DNA from 4 places in the Streptomyces sp. NPDC041205 genome. Region 1 is predicted to be linked to each of the others. Evidence: riboswitches for the same ligand, from Rfam matches in the RefSeq annotation. Region 1 holds a riboswitch; each other region holds the start of a gene.
The links. A riboswitch is a leader RNA that binds a small molecule or an ion and turns the genes downstream of it on or off. The one in region 1 is predicted to bind cyclic di-AMP.
Positions count from the first base shown of each region.

Region 2: another riboswitch for cyclic di-AMP. It lies ahead of ACZ6BG_RS29815 (M23 family metallopeptidase); the one in region 1 lies ahead of ACZ6BG_RS35975 (M23 family metallopeptidase).
Region 3: another riboswitch for cyclic di-AMP. It lies ahead of ACZ6BG_RS24630 (transglycosylase family protein); the one in region 1 lies ahead of ACZ6BG_RS35975 (M23 family metallopeptidase).
Region 4: another riboswitch for cyclic di-AMP. It lies ahead of ACZ6BG_RS15035 (C40 family peptidase); the one in region 1 lies ahead of ACZ6BG_RS35975 (M23 family metallopeptidase).

Region 1 is NZ_JBVIZH010000013.1:55,959-59,773, reverse strand. It holds gene ACZ6BG_RS35980 (M16 family metallopeptidase) at 1-819, shown strand, start outside; cyclic di-AMP (ydaO/yuaA leader) riboswitch at 1,081-1,242, shown strand; gene ACZ6BG_RS35975 (M23 family metallopeptidase) at 1,256-2,083, shown strand; gene ACZ6BG_RS35970 (GntR family transcriptional regulator) at 2,381-3,067, shown strand; gene ACZ6BG_RS35965 (HPr family phosphocarrier protein) at 3,310-3,591, opposite strand; gene ACZ6BG_RS35960 (bifunctional acetate--CoA ligase family protein/GNAT family N-acetyltransferase) at 3,770-3,815, shown strand, end outside.
Region 2 is NZ_JBVIZH010000007.1:467,190-471,004, forward strand. It holds gene ACZ6BG_RS29805 (MFS transporter) at 1-776, shown strand, start outside; gene ACZ6BG_RS29810 (PP2C family protein-serine/threonine phosphatase) at 1,250-2,275, shown strand; cyclic di-AMP (ydaO/yuaA leader) riboswitch at 2,506-2,641, shown strand; gene ACZ6BG_RS29815 (M23 family metallopeptidase) at 2,653-3,768, shown strand.
Region 3 is NZ_JBVIZH010000005.1:482,801-486,615, forward strand. It holds gene ACZ6BG_RS24620 (cytochrome P450 family protein) at 1-564, shown strand, start outside; gene ACZ6BG_RS24625 (LysM peptidoglycan-binding domain-containing protein) at 732-1,808, shown strand; cyclic di-AMP (ydaO/yuaA leader) riboswitch at 2,012-2,195, shown strand; gene ACZ6BG_RS24630 (transglycosylase family protein) at 2,200-2,928, shown strand; gene eno (phosphopyruvate hydratase) at 3,328-3,815, shown strand, end outside.
Region 4 is NZ_JBVIZH010000003.1:184,454-188,268, reverse strand. It holds gene ACZ6BG_RS15045 (ATP-dependent Clp protease proteolytic subunit) at 92-721, shown strand; gene ACZ6BG_RS15040 (hypothetical protein) at 729-1,058, shown strand; cyclic di-AMP (ydaO/yuaA leader) riboswitch at 1,646-1,815, shown strand; gene ACZ6BG_RS15035 (C40 family peptidase) at 1,819-2,292, shown strand; gene ACZ6BG_RS15030 (DUF6328 family protein) at 2,396-2,959, shown strand; gene ACZ6BG_RS15025 (LysE family translocator) at 2,952-3,653, opposite strand.

The sequences.
Region 1 (3,815 bases):
GCCATCGACTCGGCGGCCGTACGCGCCTTCTACGAAAGGCATGTCCGCCCCGCCACGGCCACCGCCGTCGTGGTCGGCGACCTCACCGGCATCGACCTGGACGCCGTCCTCGCCGACACCCTCGGCGCCTGGACCGGTGGGGCGGCCGAGCCGCGCCCGGTGCCCCCGGTGACCGCCGACGACCGCGGCCGCGTCGTTATCGTGGACCGCCCCGGCGCCGTCCAGACGCAGCTGCTCATCGGCCGCGTCGGCCCGGACCGGCACGACCGCGTGTGGTCCGCGCAGGTCCTCGGCACGTACTGCCTGGGCGGCACCCTCACCTCGCGCCTGGATCGCGTCCTGCGCGAGGAGAAGGGCTACACCTACGGAGTGCGCGCCTTCGCCCAGGTCCTTCGCTCCGCCCCGGACGGGACGGGCGCCGCGATGCTCGCCATCAGCGGCTCCGTGGACACCCCCAACACGGGCCCGGCTCTGGACGACCTCTGGAAGGTCCTGCGCACGCTCGCCGCGGAGGGCCTGACGGACCCCGAGCGCGATGTCGCCGTGCAGAACCTGGTCGGCGTCGCCCCGTTGAAGTACGAGACGGCGGCGGCCGTCGCCGCCACCCTCGCCGACCAGGTCGAGCAGCACCTGCCGGACGACTTCCAGGCGCACCTGTACCGCCAGTTGGCGCAGACGGGCACCGTGGAGGCCACCGCGGCTGTCGTGAGCGCCTTCCCCGACGACCGTCTGGTGACGGTCCTCGTGGGCGACGCCGCGCAGATCGAGGAGCCCGTCAAGGCGCTCGGCATCGGTGAAGTGACGGTGGTCACCGGCTGATTGCCGGACGGGACGGACCGAGGCCGCCGCTGACGTAAAGCTGGACATAGCGGTATCAACGCCTCGCGAGGACAAGGACCCCAGTGGCTCAGGAAGCCGCTGGGGTCCCTGCATGCCGCCATATGTCCGAATTGACATGGAGGTTGCTCGTCTGGCCTGTGGCGTGCGCTACAAAAGGCCTGATTCGTTTGTCGATTGAAAGATGAGGCGTTTAGCGTCGGTCCGGCTGTCCGTCAGGCAGTACGCCGCGTCCGCGGCACCGGACAGCCATCGCCGAGTCCCCGTACGGCGCGAGCCAGGGGAGCCGGGGACCCACACGTCCCCTGGGGTGAATCGGACCCCTTGCCGCGAGGCGAGGAGCCCGTAGGAGACCTTCCTGCTCCGAACCCGTCAGCTAACCCGGTAGGCGAGAAGGAAGGAAAGGATCAGCCGCTTCATGGCGTTCACCCGCCCGACCGGCAAGCACCGCCGTCCGAGCCGCATCTCGCGCACGACCGCCAGCGCCGCGGGCGTCGCCGCGCTCACCACCACCGGAGTCATCTCGGGCCTGGCCGCGCCGGCCCTCGCCGCCGAAGGCAGCTCCGCGGAGTACGCGCACACCGGCCTCACCCAGTCCATCTCCGTCGGCGACTCCCTGGCCGGCGAGATCGACGCCCAGGCCGCCGCGCAGAAGCACGCCGCCGCCGAGGCCGAGGCCCAGAAGAAGGCCGAGGCCGAGGCCCGGGCCCAGGCCGCGGAGGCCAAGCGCAAGGCCGCCGAGGCCAAGCGGAAGGCCGAGGCCGCCGCGAAGGCGAAGGCCCAGAAGGAGCGCGAGGCCAAGGAGCGCGCCGCCCGCGAGGCCGAGCGCAAGCGCCTTGGCTCCTACGTCTCGCCGATCGACGGCAGCTACGTCTCCACCGGCTACAAGACCGGCGGCGCCATGTGGTCCTCCGGCAGCCACACCGGCGTCGACTTCCACGCCGCGTCCGGCACCCAGGTCCAGGCGGTCGCCGCGGGCACCGTCGTCGAGGCCGGCTGGGGCGGCGCCTACGGCAACAACGTCGTGATCCGCCACAACGACGGCACGTACACGCAGTACGGCCACATGTCGTCCCTCAGCGTCACGGTCGGCCAGACGGTCACCCCGGGTCAGCAGATCGGCCTCTCCGGCTCGACCGGCAACTCCAGCGGCCCGCACCTGCACTTCGAGGCCCGCACCGGCGCGGACTACGGCTCCGACATCGACCCCGTGGCGTACCTCCGCTCGCACGGCGTCAGCGTCTGATTCCCGACGCCGACGTCCGCATCCCGACCTCATCCCGGCGTCAACGTCTGGATCCCGATGTCGGGACCCTCCCGGACGCGTGAAAGCCCCGGCTCACCCGAGCCGGGGCTTTCACGCGTATGCACGCCCCTTTGGCCAAAAGATATCCATGGATTCCGGCCTCCCGTCGGAAAACCCGGACTTCTGCAATAGAGTTCATGGCGGCAGGGTCCATGGAGTCGTTGAACGAGCGCCATTCGACGCGTCGGCCGACGCGCCGACCGACGCGTTTCGCGGGCATTAAAGCGGAGGTCCGTCATGCGCATTCCCGCGCACTCGGTATGCACGGCCATCCGGGACGACATCGTCTCCGGTGTCTACGAACGCGGCACGCGCCTCACCGAGGAACTGCTCGCCCGCCGCTACGGCGTCTCCCGCGTCCCCGTGCGCGAGGCCCTGCGCACGTTGGAGGCCGAGGGCTTCGTCGTCACCCGCAGGCACGCGGGCGCCTGCGTCGCCGAGCCCACCGAGCAGGACGCCGCCGACCTCCTGGAGATCCGCGCGCTCCTGGAGCCCCTGGCGGCCGCCCGCGCCGCCCAGCGCCGCACCGACGCCCATCTGAAGGTCCTGCGCGGGCTCGTCCGGCTCGGCAAGGAGCGCTCCCGGCGCGGCGGCACCGAGGACCTCCGCTCGCTCGACGGCTGGTTCCACGAGACGCTCACGCAGGCCTCCTCCAGCCCCGGCCTGATCACCCTGCTCACCCAGCTCCGCCACAAGATCGCCTGGATGTGCGTCACGGAGCCCCAGGCCGCCCCCGCGCAGACCTGGTCCGAGCGCGCCGCCGTGGTCGACGCCGTGGCCCGCGGCGACGCGGAGCGGGCCCGTACGCTGACCGTGCTGCACGCCGAACGGTCCGCCGCGGCACACAGGCCGCGGACCGGCCCCCGCGCCGGGCGTGTGAGGGATTCGCAACATGCCGTCAACACGGTGAGCGTCCGGAATTAACGGCGGCGCCGTATACAAAGAGAGACGTGTTCGCGGTGGCATTTTTCGCTGCCTGCATTTCGACTTTTCGACTTCAGATATGCGTCGAAATGCGCGTGCGGTGCGCGACCGAATAAGCGTCGGCGTGCGACCTCATATACGTCATGAGATGTGCCGGATACGCAAAAGGTCCGCCCTGGATTCAGGACGGACCCCTCGCGTAGTGCCGGGCGGCGTTCTCTGCGCACAGAGCGCCAGGCGTACTAGACGGTCTCGGGAAGCTCCTCGAGCCCCTCGGCGACCAGCTTCGCCAGGCGGTCGAGAGCGGCATCCGCGCCCTCGGCGTCCGAAGCGAGCACGATCTCCTCGCCGCCCTGCGCGCCCAGACCGAGCACCCCGAGCATGGAGGCGGCGTTGACCGGGTTGCCGCCGGCCTTGGCGATCGTGACGGGGACGCCGGCGGCCGTGGCCGCGCGGACGAAGATGGAGGCGGGCCGGGCATGGAGGCCCTCGGCCCAGCCGACGTTGACGCGGCGCTCAGCCATGTGTTGCTGCCCTTCCAGGTGTCTCACACTTGTCTAGACCATTATCTCATGCCGACCTGAATGCTCTTGCCGACGTCCGTCACCACCCGCCACGGACGTACGTCCCTTACCCGGTCGCCCTTCGACCACTCCTACACTGCCCCGGCCCGGGCGACCGCGCGACCCGTACCCTGGCCCCATGCAGACCCCGCCGGACCGGCACCCCTACCCCTCCCACTGGGAGG
Region 2 (3,815 bases), on a different contig from region 1:
GCGTGGACTTCAAGCTCACGTGCGCGGTGGCGGCGGTGCTCTTCGCCCTCCTCTCGGTGGTGCAGGTGCTGCGCCTGCCGGTGCGCAAGGGGGAGGCGGCGGCCGGGGACGGCCCGGGCGCGGCCCAGGGGCAGTGGCGGGCCGTGTTCGGCAACCGGCCGTTCTGGCTGTTCTCGCTCGCCATGACCGGCTCGTACGTCCTGTCGTTCCAGGTGTACCTCGCTCTGCCCCTCGAAGTGGAGCGGCTGCTCGGCGGGGGCACGGCGACGACGGTCGCGACCAGCGCGCTGTTCGTGGTGTCGGGGCTCGTCGCGCTCGTCGGGCAGCTCCGGATCACCGACTGGTGCCGGCGCGCCTGGACGCGGGAGCAGTGTCTGGTCGCCGGGCTCGCCCTGATGGGCGCCGCGTTCCTGCCGCCCGCCCTGGGCGGGCCCGGGTACGCGGGCGTCACGGCGCTGCTGCTGTGCGCGGCGGCGCTGGCGGCCGCGAACGCCGTGCTCTACCCCTTCGAGATGGACACCGTCGTCTCGCTCGCGGGCGAGAGGTGGGTGGCCACGCACTACGGCCTCTACAACACGGTCTGCGGTGTCGGCATCACCGCGGGGAACCTCGCGATGGGCGCGCTGCTCGACGTGGCGGAGGACCGGGGACTGCCCGCGGTGCCGTGGTTGGCGCTGGCCGTCCTCGGCGTCGGCTGCGCGCTGGCCCTGCGCTCGCTGGCCAGGTCCGGTCGGCTCGCGGCGCCGGTGCCGGTGCTCGGGGGTGACGCCGCCTGACCCACGCGCGCCCGGGGCGTGCGGTGCCGGTCCCACCCGGCCCCACGCCTCCGGGCGCGTCCCCGCCCCACCACACGGCTCACCCACTCGGCCCACATCAGGTCGCCCCGGGCCCCCGCTGCGGGAAGCCTGGATGGGCCGACGCGGCGCTGATGCGGTGGAGTGGAGTGGTGGTGGTTGCTGTGCGTGGTGGGGGGCCTGACGGTGCGCAGGGCGGCCCGGGGGGTGGGGGGTCCGGCGACCGGCGTTCCGGTGGTCGGGAGCGCGGGGAGGGGAAGTCCGCCGACGGGAAGTCCGGCGCCCGAAAGTCCGCCAGCCGCGAGCCCGGCGGCACAGCCCGCCCCCGCCCTCGTAGAACAGCCCGCCCCCGGCCCACCATCGCCCCCGGCGACACCACCCGCACCCTCCCCCGCGAGCGGGCCCTCGTCCGGGCGCTGCCCCCGCTCCTCCTCGTCGCCGGGATCTGCTTCGACATGCTCACGCCGCCGGAGTTCACCGCGTCCCCGCTGTTCGCCGCGGCGCCCCTGATCACCGCCCCGTTCTTCCGGCTGCGGACGACCGTCGCGACCGCCGCGGTGTCCTGTGCCGCCGTGCTCGTGCTGCGCCTGGGGCACCGCGTGGACGGCGCCGACGTACAGGTCATCACCGAGTTCGTGACGGTGCTGACCGTCGGCGCGCTCGCCGTCGTCATCAACCGGGTCGTCCGCCGCGGCGACGCCCGCCTCGCCTCCGCCCGCTCCATCGCCGAGGCCGCCCAGCGCGCGGTCCTGCCGCAGCCCGACCCGCGGATCGGCGGCCTGGACATCGCCGCGCGGTACGAGGCGGCGGAGGCCGACGCGTTCATCGGCGGGGACCTGTACGCCGTGCAGGACACCCCGCACGGGGTGCGGCTCGTCGTCGGTGACGTACGGGGCAAGGGGATGGGCGCGGTGGCCGCCGTCGCCGTCGTCATCGGCGCCTTCCGGGAGGCCGCCGAGCAGGAGGCCACGCTGGAGGCGGTGGCGCAGCGCCTGGAGCGCGCCCTCGCGCGGGAGGGCACGCGGCGCGACGGGCTCGACGCCTTCGAGGGGTTCACCACGGCGGTCCTCGTGGAGATCCCGCGCGGCGACGAGGGCACCGTACGGATCATCAACCGCGGCCACCCCGAACCGCTGATGCTGCGGGCCGACGGGCGGCTGTGCGTGCTCTCGCCGTCCGAGCCCGCGCTGCCGCTCGGCATGGGCGACCTCGGCACCTGGCCGGACCGCGCGGACCAGAGCCCGTTCCCGCCGGGGGCCACGCTGCTGCTCTACACCGACGGGCTCTCCGAGGCCCGGGACGAGGAGGGCCGGTTCTACGTCCCCGCCACCCGGCTCGGCGGCCGGATCTTCCCCGGCCCCGCGGGCCCCGACTCGCTCCTCGCGACCCTCGTCGACGAGGTCCGCCGGCACACCGGGGGCGGCGCCACGGACGACCTGGCGATGCTCGCCGTACGCCGCCCGGTGACGGTCGGTGACTGAAGGGCACCCCTCCGCAGCCTGATTGACGTGATGTCAGCAAGCCGTGGAGATCCAGAACGCTGCGGTGCGTCATGGCCTCCGCTCAACTCGCCCTACTCCAGCCGCTGATGTCCCTTGTGTTCGTAGCGTAAGCGTTAACGATCAGACGGAACGGCTTGGAATACGGCACCGCCGTCTATTAACGTTCGATAACGCAGCGCGGTCGTCCCAGCCGGCACTCCAGTCGGCTCCGTGCGCACGCGCCTAATCCCGCAAGGGAGCCGGGGAACCACCACATTGGGGTGAATCGGGCAAGCGGTACGCCCGTAGGAGACCTTCCTGCTCCGAACCCGTCAGCTAACCCGGTAGGCGAGAAGGAAGGAAAGGAGTGCGCCCCAGTGGCGTCCAACCGGCCTGCCCCCGAAGCGCTCTACGTACCGAACGACGACTCCGCCGAAGGACCCGAAGGTCCCGACAGATCCACGGGGTTCGGCGGGTACGCCCCCCAGGAGCCGTGGGAGGAGTGGAACCCGACCGCGGAGTCCGTCCGCCCCGTGCGCGGCAGGCACCGGGTCCACAAGAAGGGCGGCGGCGGACTCGCGCGCAGCTCCACCGTCCTCGGCGTCGGCGTCATCGCGGCCGTGGGCGCGGGCGGCATCGCCACCGCGCAGGGCGGCAAGCCGCCGGTCTCCATCGCCATGCCGGACATGTCGGCGGTCACCGACCAGCTCCCGGAGGCCAAGTCCCTGCCGGGCGTGGGCTCCCTGATATCCGACGACTCCGCCGGCGGCGCCGACACCTCCACCGTCGCGGCCGCCGCGCCGCTCAGCTCCGCGGGCGTCACCACCGCCGACGCCGAGCGCGGCGCCACCGGCGCGGGCGAGGCCCTGCGCGCCCGCATCATGCAGCAGGCCGAGAACCAGCAGCACCAGGCGGAGGACGCCCAGCGCCTCGCCGCCGAGGACGCCGCCGTGAAGAAGGCCGCCGAGCAGGCCAAGGCCCAGCAGGACAAGGCGAAGGCGGCCGCGAAGGCCAAGGCCGCCGAGGAGAAGCGCAAGAAGGCGGAGGCCGCGCGCAAGAAGGCCGAGGCGGAGCGCCTCGCCAAGCTCGCGAAGGCGTTCTCGCTGCCCACCTCCTCGTACACCCTCACCTCGCACTTCGGTGACTCCGGCGCCATGTGGTCCTCCGGCCAGCACACCGGCCTGGACTTCGCCGCCCCCACCGGCACGCCCCTCAAGGCCGTGCACACCGGCACCATCAAGTCGGCCGGCTGGTCGGGGTCGTACGGCTACCGCACGGTCCTCGAGCTGGAGGACGGCACCGAGATCTGGTACTGCCACCAGTCCTCGATGAGCGTCAGCGTCGGCCAGAAGGTCACCACGGGCGACGTCATCGGCCGCGTCGGCGCGACCGGCAACGTCACCGGACCGCACCTCCACATGGAGGTCCACACCAGCGGCGGCGCCAACATCGACCCGCTGGCCTGGCTGCAGGGCAAGGGCCTCAACCCGTAACACCCCACCGGCTCCGGCGGTCCTGGCGACGACCCCCCGACGCCAGG
Region 3 (3,815 bases), on a different contig from region 1:
ACGGAGAACGAGGCCGCCGCGATGGCCTTCATCCTCCTCTTCGCCGGTTTCGAGACAACGGTCAACCTCATCGGGAACGGTACGTACGCACTGCTCACCCACCCCGAGCAGCGCGCCCGGCTGCAACAGTCCCTCGCCGACGGGGACACCGGCCTCCTGGAGACCGGCGTCGAGGAACTGCTCCGCTTCGACGGGCCCGTGGAGCTGGCCACCTGGCGCTTCGCCACCGAACCGCTGTGCGTCGGCGGCCAGGACATCGCCGCGGGCGACCCCGTCCTCGTCGTCCTCGCCGCCGCCGACCGAGACCCGGCCCGCTTCCCCGACCCCGACCTCCTCGACCTGTCCCGGAGCGACAACCAGCACCTCGGATACGGCCACGGCATCCACTACTGCCTCGGCGCCCCGCTGGCCCGCCTGGAGGGCCAGACGGCGCTCGCGACGCTGCTCCGCAGGCTGCCGGACCTGCAACTCGCCGTCGATCCGGAGGAGTTGAGGTGGCGCGGCGGGCTCATCATGCGTGGCCTGCGGACCTTGCCGGTGACGTTCACGCCGCCCGGCCGCTGACGGGGGACCGGCACGTTCCTGACGTACCGTCAAGACTGTGACTTTCACGTGATCTGCGCTGCATCGACTTGTGACTGACGTTCGACTGCGGCTACGTTCACGACGGCTCGGCACCCCTTGGCACCACGTGTCGCAGCTGTTCTTGTCGTCGCTCGAAAGGCACGTGCATGCTCTCCGGCCAAGGCCGTCACCGCCGTCCCCGCCAGGCCCCGGCGATCGTCGTCGCGGCGGGCGTCACCGGATCCGCCATCGCCATCCCGCTGCTCGGCGCCACGGGCGCGCACGCGGCCGACGCCTCGACGTGGGACAAGGTCGCGGAGTGCGAGAGCGGCGGCGCCTGGAGCGCCAAGGGCGACGGGTACTACGGCGGCCTGCAGCTGACGCAGGAGACCTGGGAGAGCTACGGCGGCCTCGCGTACGCGCCGAGCGCCGACCAGGCGAGCCGCTCCCAGCAGATCGCCGTCGCCGACAAGGTCCTGGCCGACCAGGGCCCCGCCGCGTGGCCGAACTGCGGCCCGGCCGCGGGCCTCAGCAAGGGCGGCGCGGCCGCCGACGTCGACCCGGGCCTCCCGGTCGCCCCGTCGAAGCCCGCGGAGCCGTCCGGCGACGCCAAGGACTCCAAGGGCGACAAGGACGGCGAGAAGGGCGAGGGGAAGGCCGACAAGGACGCCGACGCGAAGGGCGAGGAGCGCGGCGCGGACGCCGAGGACGGCAAGTCCAAGGAGACCGGCAAGCACCGCAAGCCCGACAGCGACGGTTCGGCCGACAAGAGTGACGAACGCGACAAGGGCGGACAGAAGGGCGAGAAGGGCTCGGCGGACGAGGACGGCAAGTCCGGCGACCGCGGCACCACTTCGCCCGACGCCGAGTCCGAAGCGGGCCGTGAGCCGTCGGGCGCCGACGGCTCCGCGGAGGGCTCCGAGGACTCCTCCGGCCTCCCGTCGGGCCGCCACCGCGGCTCCAGCGCCGACGAGGCGGAGAAGGGCGGCGCGGGCTCCGCGGGCCGCCACGCGTCGCGTGGTGAAGGGCGCGACGCGCGTGACGCCCATGACCCCGCGGGCACCTACACGGTCCGCTCCGGCGACAACCTCTCGCAGATCGCCGACCGGCACGACCTTGACGGCGGCTGGTCCACCCTCTACGCCGAGAACAAGCGGACCGTGGGCGGTGACCCGGATCTCATCCTCCCCGGTCAGCGACTCGACCTGAGCGAGGAACAGGCCGCGGAGGCGGACCGGAAGTAGGCGTCGCGGAGCGGAAATTGACTGGCAGTTCGCGGTGAATGTCCGGTTTAAAGACGGTGAGAGGCAAGTGAGAGATGGGTCTCAGAAGCCCTGATCGTCTTTGAAATTCCGGTGATTGCCTGTCTACGGTCGTGACCGCTCGCCACAGCGGGCCCCGCCGGTCGGTACGCCGAATCCTGCCAACGGCCGGACGGGAACAGTCGTCGCTTCGAGCGCCGAAGGCAGGAGCGGGGGACCCAAGGTAAGCGCCGGGCCCACGCGTTGAGCGGCCAGCGGCCGCGCGACGCGCAGGACCGGCTAGGGGTGAAGTCGTACGGAAGCCGTACGGCCGGGCACTCACCCGCCCGAACCCGACAGCTCACCTCGCAGGCGTCGGTGAGGGGATCACTCCATGCTGTTTTCCGGCAAGGGCAAGCACCGTCGTCCGACCGCTGTTGACAAGGCCACCCGCGCGGCCACCGTCGTCGGTGTCACCGGCGCCGCTGTCGCCGCCCCGCTGATGGCCGCGGGCACCGCGAACGCCGCGACCGCCGACCAGTGGGACCGGGTCGCCCAGTGCGAGGCCGGCGGCAACTGGTCCATCAACACCGGCAACGGCTACTACGGCGGCCTGCAGTTCTCGGCCTCCACCTGGGCCGCGTACGGCGGCACCAAGTACGCCGCGACCGCCAACCAGGCCACCAAGGCCCAGCAGATCGAGATCGGCGAGAAGGTCCTCGCGGGCCAGGGCAAGGGTGCCTGGCCGAGCTGTGGCGTGGGCCTCACGGGCGCCGCGTACAACGGCGGCGCCGCCGAGAAGCCCCAGCAGCAGCCGCAGCAGCAGGCCAAGCCCCAGCAGCAGCCGCAGCAGCAGGCGCAGCCCCAGCAGCAGGCCAAGCCGCAGCCGAAGCCGCAGCAGGCCGCCCCGCAGACCGAGTCGAAGAAGACCGTCCAGACCCCGACCGGCAAGGTCGTGAAGAAGGGCGACGGCGAGTACAAGGTCAAGACCGGCGACACCCTCTCCAAGATCGCCGACGAGCACGACGTCAAGGGCGGCTGGCACAAGGTGTACAAGCTCAACGGCGACATCATCTCCGACGCCGACATGATCTACCCGGGCCAGCAGCTGCACCTCAGCTGAGGCCGAGCCCGGCCCGCGCCCTGTCCGGCCCGTCCGGACAGGGCCCCCGCTCCGTCCCGCGGAGCGCCCCCGTCCCCACGGGTCTCCCTCGCCCCGGTGCGCGTATCCCCCGTACGCACCGGGGCGAGGTGCTGTCCGGGGCGGCCCGGCCGGGCGCCCAGGCAACCCCGAAGTACGCCCAGGGCGAAGCTACCGGCCGGTAAGAACCTGTGGTTCCGTCCTGATTCCCAGGGAATTGGCCCGATGGCCGTCCCACGGGGCGGGCGGTCGGCTGGCCGAAGCTCCCGGGCCCGTTAGGCTCAGGAGACGCAGGGCCGATGAAGACCATGCAAGCCATGCGCAAGCCCGCGCCCCCAGTGGTGCACGCCATGCGCCCCTAGCGTCACATCCCAGAAGGAGATGCTCGTGCCGTCCATCGACGTCGTCGTAGCCCGGGAAATCCTGGACTCCCGAGGCAACCCCACGGTCGAGGTCGAGGTCGGCCTCGACGACGGGTCCACCGGCCGCGCCGCGGTTCCGTCCGGCGCCTCCACCGGCGCCTTCGAGGCCATCGAACTGCGTGACGGAGACGCCAACCGCTACGGCGGCAAGGGCGTCGAGAAGGCCGTCCTCGCCGTCATCGAGCAGATCGGCCCGGAGCTCGTCGGCTACGACGCCACCGAGCAGCGCCTGATCGACCAGGCGATGTTCGACCTCGACGCCACCGACAACAAGGGCTCGCTCGGCGCCAACGCCATCCTCGGCGTCTCCCTCGCCGTCGCGCACGCCGCCTCCGAGGCGAGCGACCTGCCGCTCTTCCGCTACCTGGGCGGCCCGAACGCGCACCTGCTGCCCGTTCCGATGATGAACATCCTGAACGGCGGGTCCCACGCGGACTCCAACGTCGA
Region 4 (3,815 bases), on a different contig from region 1:
ACATTTTTTACAGAAGTCGCCGCTCAGCGGCGGCGCCCACACGCATGCCCGTGCGCCCGCACGCATGCCGTACAGACCGGGAGGCCCGCCCATGCAGCAGCCGTTCACCCGTCATGTCCTGCCGGAGTTCACCGAGCGCACCAGCTCGGGCCCGCGCACGCTTGATCCCTACTCCAAGCTCCTGGAGGAGCGCATCGTCTTCCTCGGCACCCCCGTCGACGACGTCTCCGCGAACGACGTCATGGCGCAGCTGCTGCACCTGGAGTACCTCGCGCCTGACCGGGACATCTCGCTGTACATCAACTCGCCCGGCGGCTCGTTCAGCGCGGCCACGGCGATCTACGACACCCTGCGGTTCACGACCTGCGACGTGGAAACCGTCTGCCTCGGCCAGGCCGCGTCCGCCGCCGCCGTGCTGCTCGCCGCGGGCACACCGGGGAAGCGGTCGATCCTGCCCGGCGCCCGGGTGCTGCTCCAGCAGCCCGCGCTCGCCGAGGCGTTGCGGGGCCAGCCGACCGACCTCGCCATCCAGGCCGAGGAACTGCGCCGCACCCGCGCGCTCCTGGAGGAGATGCTCGGGCGCCACACAGGGCGGGACGCCGAGCGGATCGCGGCGGCCATCGAGCGCGACACCGTCCTGGACGCCGCGGCCGCGGTGGAGTTCGGCCTGGTGGACCGGGTCGTGCCGAACCGCAGGGCCACGACCGCTACCGCCGAGTGAGGCCCGGGTGCTGCCCGAACTGCCGCCGCTGCCCGCCCTGACCCGCGCCGAGGGCGAGCTCATCGACGCCTATCTCGCGGTCGTGGACCTCGTCGGCCGCATCAATCCGGGGCGCGCGGAGCACACGTACGGCGGCCTGCGCGCCGCACAAGCCCTCGTCAGCAGGGCGACGGAGCTGCGGGACGCCCTTGCGCTGATGCACCAGCGGGGCGAGACGGAGATCCACACGGCGACGCTGGCCCGGGCGTTGCGCACGCTGGACGGCGAGCGCCGTACCGCGCGCGTGACCGTGCCGCCGCCCACGGTCGGCGAGGAGGCGCCACCGACGGGTGGCTGACCGATCCGCCCGAGGGCGGGGTGAGCGCACTTGCGAAGCGCACCCATAAACGGCGAGTTCGCCAAGCGTTTCTGCTACGAGTTGACGGGGACCGCCGAGGCCGAGCCGGCTGGTCACCCGCAGCCCCGCGCCGAGCCGCCCCTCTCCTTCACGGCCGCGCACCCGAGGTGCGCCGTCGCACCGGACGCCCGTCGGAGCGCCACGGCCGCAGCGCGTCCGCGCCGTCCGCCCGTTGAGGGTGCGACCGACACGGACGGATGTCGCGCCACTTCCGGTCCAGACCGGGGTCCGACCAGAGGTGGTAGCTCTTTCAGCGTAGGAAACACTCGCACGCGTGTGCCCCTGTAGTTGCACAACTCCCTTACGCGGCAGCCGGAACCGGACGTTCCAGCGCTGTTCGGGCAATCGTCTCCGACTGTGACCCAGGTCCCTTTCCGGCTCTGTCCACCCGAACGGGTCAGTCGTGAGGAGCCTCACATACAGCCGATTCGGCTCGGTTTTTTGGCCACTCTCGGGTGAAGATCCCTTCCGACGACAAGCCCCCGCCACAGGCGGCGGGGCGGTCCGGGTGGACGCCGAGTCCTGCCGCCACCCGGATGCCCGGTCGACATCTGTGCATCGGCAGGAGTGGAGGACCCAGCAAGGCGGACCGTCCGGGAGACCGGCCGGCCCTTGGGGTGAAGTCGCGACGCGACCGGGCATCTTCGCCTGCCCGAACCCGACAGGTCATCCTTCACAGGCGGCTGACGAAGGGTTGCGCATGACTGCGCTGAATCGTGTTCCGTCGCTGCTGACGAGGGCCGGTACCGCATCGGCACTCACGCTCGCCGCCGTGGGCGGCACCATCGTGGCACCCGGTCTGGTCTCCGAGGCCGAGGCCGCCACACACGGGACGAAGGCGCTCAAGATCGCGGCTTCCAAGAAGGGCTCCCCGTACGGCTACGGAGCCGTGGGGCCGCGCCGGTTCGACTGCTCGGGCCTCACGCTCTACTCGTACAAGCGCGTGGGCAAGAAGCTGCCGCGAACCGCCGCGCAGCAGTACAACAAGACCCGCCATGTCTCCAAGAGCAACCGCACCCGCGGCGACCTGGTGTTCTTCCACTCCGGCCGGAACGTTTACCATGTCGGCATCTACGCTGGCAAGAACAAGATCTGGCACGCCCCGAAGCGGGGCACGGTGGTACGCCTCGAGAAGATCTGGACGAACAGCGTCTCGTACGGCCGAGTCCGCTGACCTGAGTGCCCGGACGGCGGTGCCTTCGGGCAGGCACCGCCGTCCGGGCGTGACCGGGCCGACGCGAGGAGTGCTTCGCGCCGGCTCGGGATACTCGTAGTGCATGTCCGAAAACGTCCCCGACGACGGCCCCCGGTCAGCGGGCACCGCCGCGCACGACCACAGCCAAGGCCGCGACGACGGCCGCAACGAGACTCCGCTGGAGCGCGCCGACCGCAACTTCGTCGAACTGCTCCAGGAGCTGAGGGTCACTCAGACCGGTGTCCAGCTCCTCTTCGCGTTTCTGCTCACGCTCGCCTTCACCCCCCGCTTCCCCTCGCTCGACACCTTCCAGCGCGCCACGTACGTGACCACACTGCTGCTCGCCGTCCTCGCGGCCGCGCTGTTCACCGCACCCGCCGCGCTGCACCGGGGTCTGTTCGGGCGCGGCGCGAAGCCGCTCATCGTCAAGGTGTCGTCGCGGCTCGCCGGGGCCGGACTCGCCGTCCTTGCCCTGGCGCTCACCGGTTCGGTCCTGCTCGTCGTGGACGTGGCGGCGAGCCGCACCGGCGCCTTCTGCGCCGCCGCGGCCACGCTGCTGGTGTCCGGTGGCCTGTGGGGGCTGCTTCCGTGGACGGTCGCGCGACGGCAGCAACAACGCAACGGCCCCTCTGATCGGGCTACGTGAACAGCGGTTCCACGAGGAGCGCCAGGCCCAGCGCCGTGAGCGCCACCCCGGTGCCGCCCTCGATCGCCCTGGCGACGCGGGGCTCCCGCAGCCGACGGCCGAGCCGGTCCACCAGCAGCGCGACGGCCGGGAACCACAGCAGCGCGAAGGCCACGACGATCGTGGCGAGCAGCAGCGTGCGCGGCATCGCGGGGCTCCCCGCGGGCACGAACTGGGGCAGCACGCTCAGGAACGTCAGGGACGCCTTGGGGTTGAGGGCGTTGGTGAGGAAGCCCTCGCGCAGGCCACCGCCGCCACCACCGGCCACCGCCCGCACGTCCTCCCCCTCCTCTCCCGCCTCCCCCACCTCCCTCTCCTCTCCGGCGGCCGCCTCCCCGTCCGGCCTCTCCCCCGCGCCCGGCCGCCCCTCCCACCGCGTCGCCGACCGCAGCGCCCGCACCCCCAGGTACAGCACGTAGCCGCCGCCCACCATCTGCAGCGCGCGGAACAGCGCGGGCACGGCCGCGAGCACGGCCGCGACCCCGGCGACGGCGAGGGCCGTGTGCACCAGGAGCCCCGCCGCGATGCCGAGCGCGCACAGCACTCCGGCGCGGCGTGAGGCGAGCGCGTTGCGTACGACGACGGTGAAGTCGGCGCCGGGCACGGCGACCATGCCTGCGGCGACGCCGGTGAAGGCGACCAGTTGAGCGTCCATGTAGGCCACTCTGCCGCGAGTGAGCCTTCAGCAGGTATGTAAGATCTTCTGCGTCTTCCTTAAGCATCTGTTTAGGCTGAGCTGCCGGTAGGATCCGGCGGCGGTCCCGGAAGGCGGGGCGACGGCGTCCGCGTACCGCGGCAGGACCGCGGGCCACGGCCA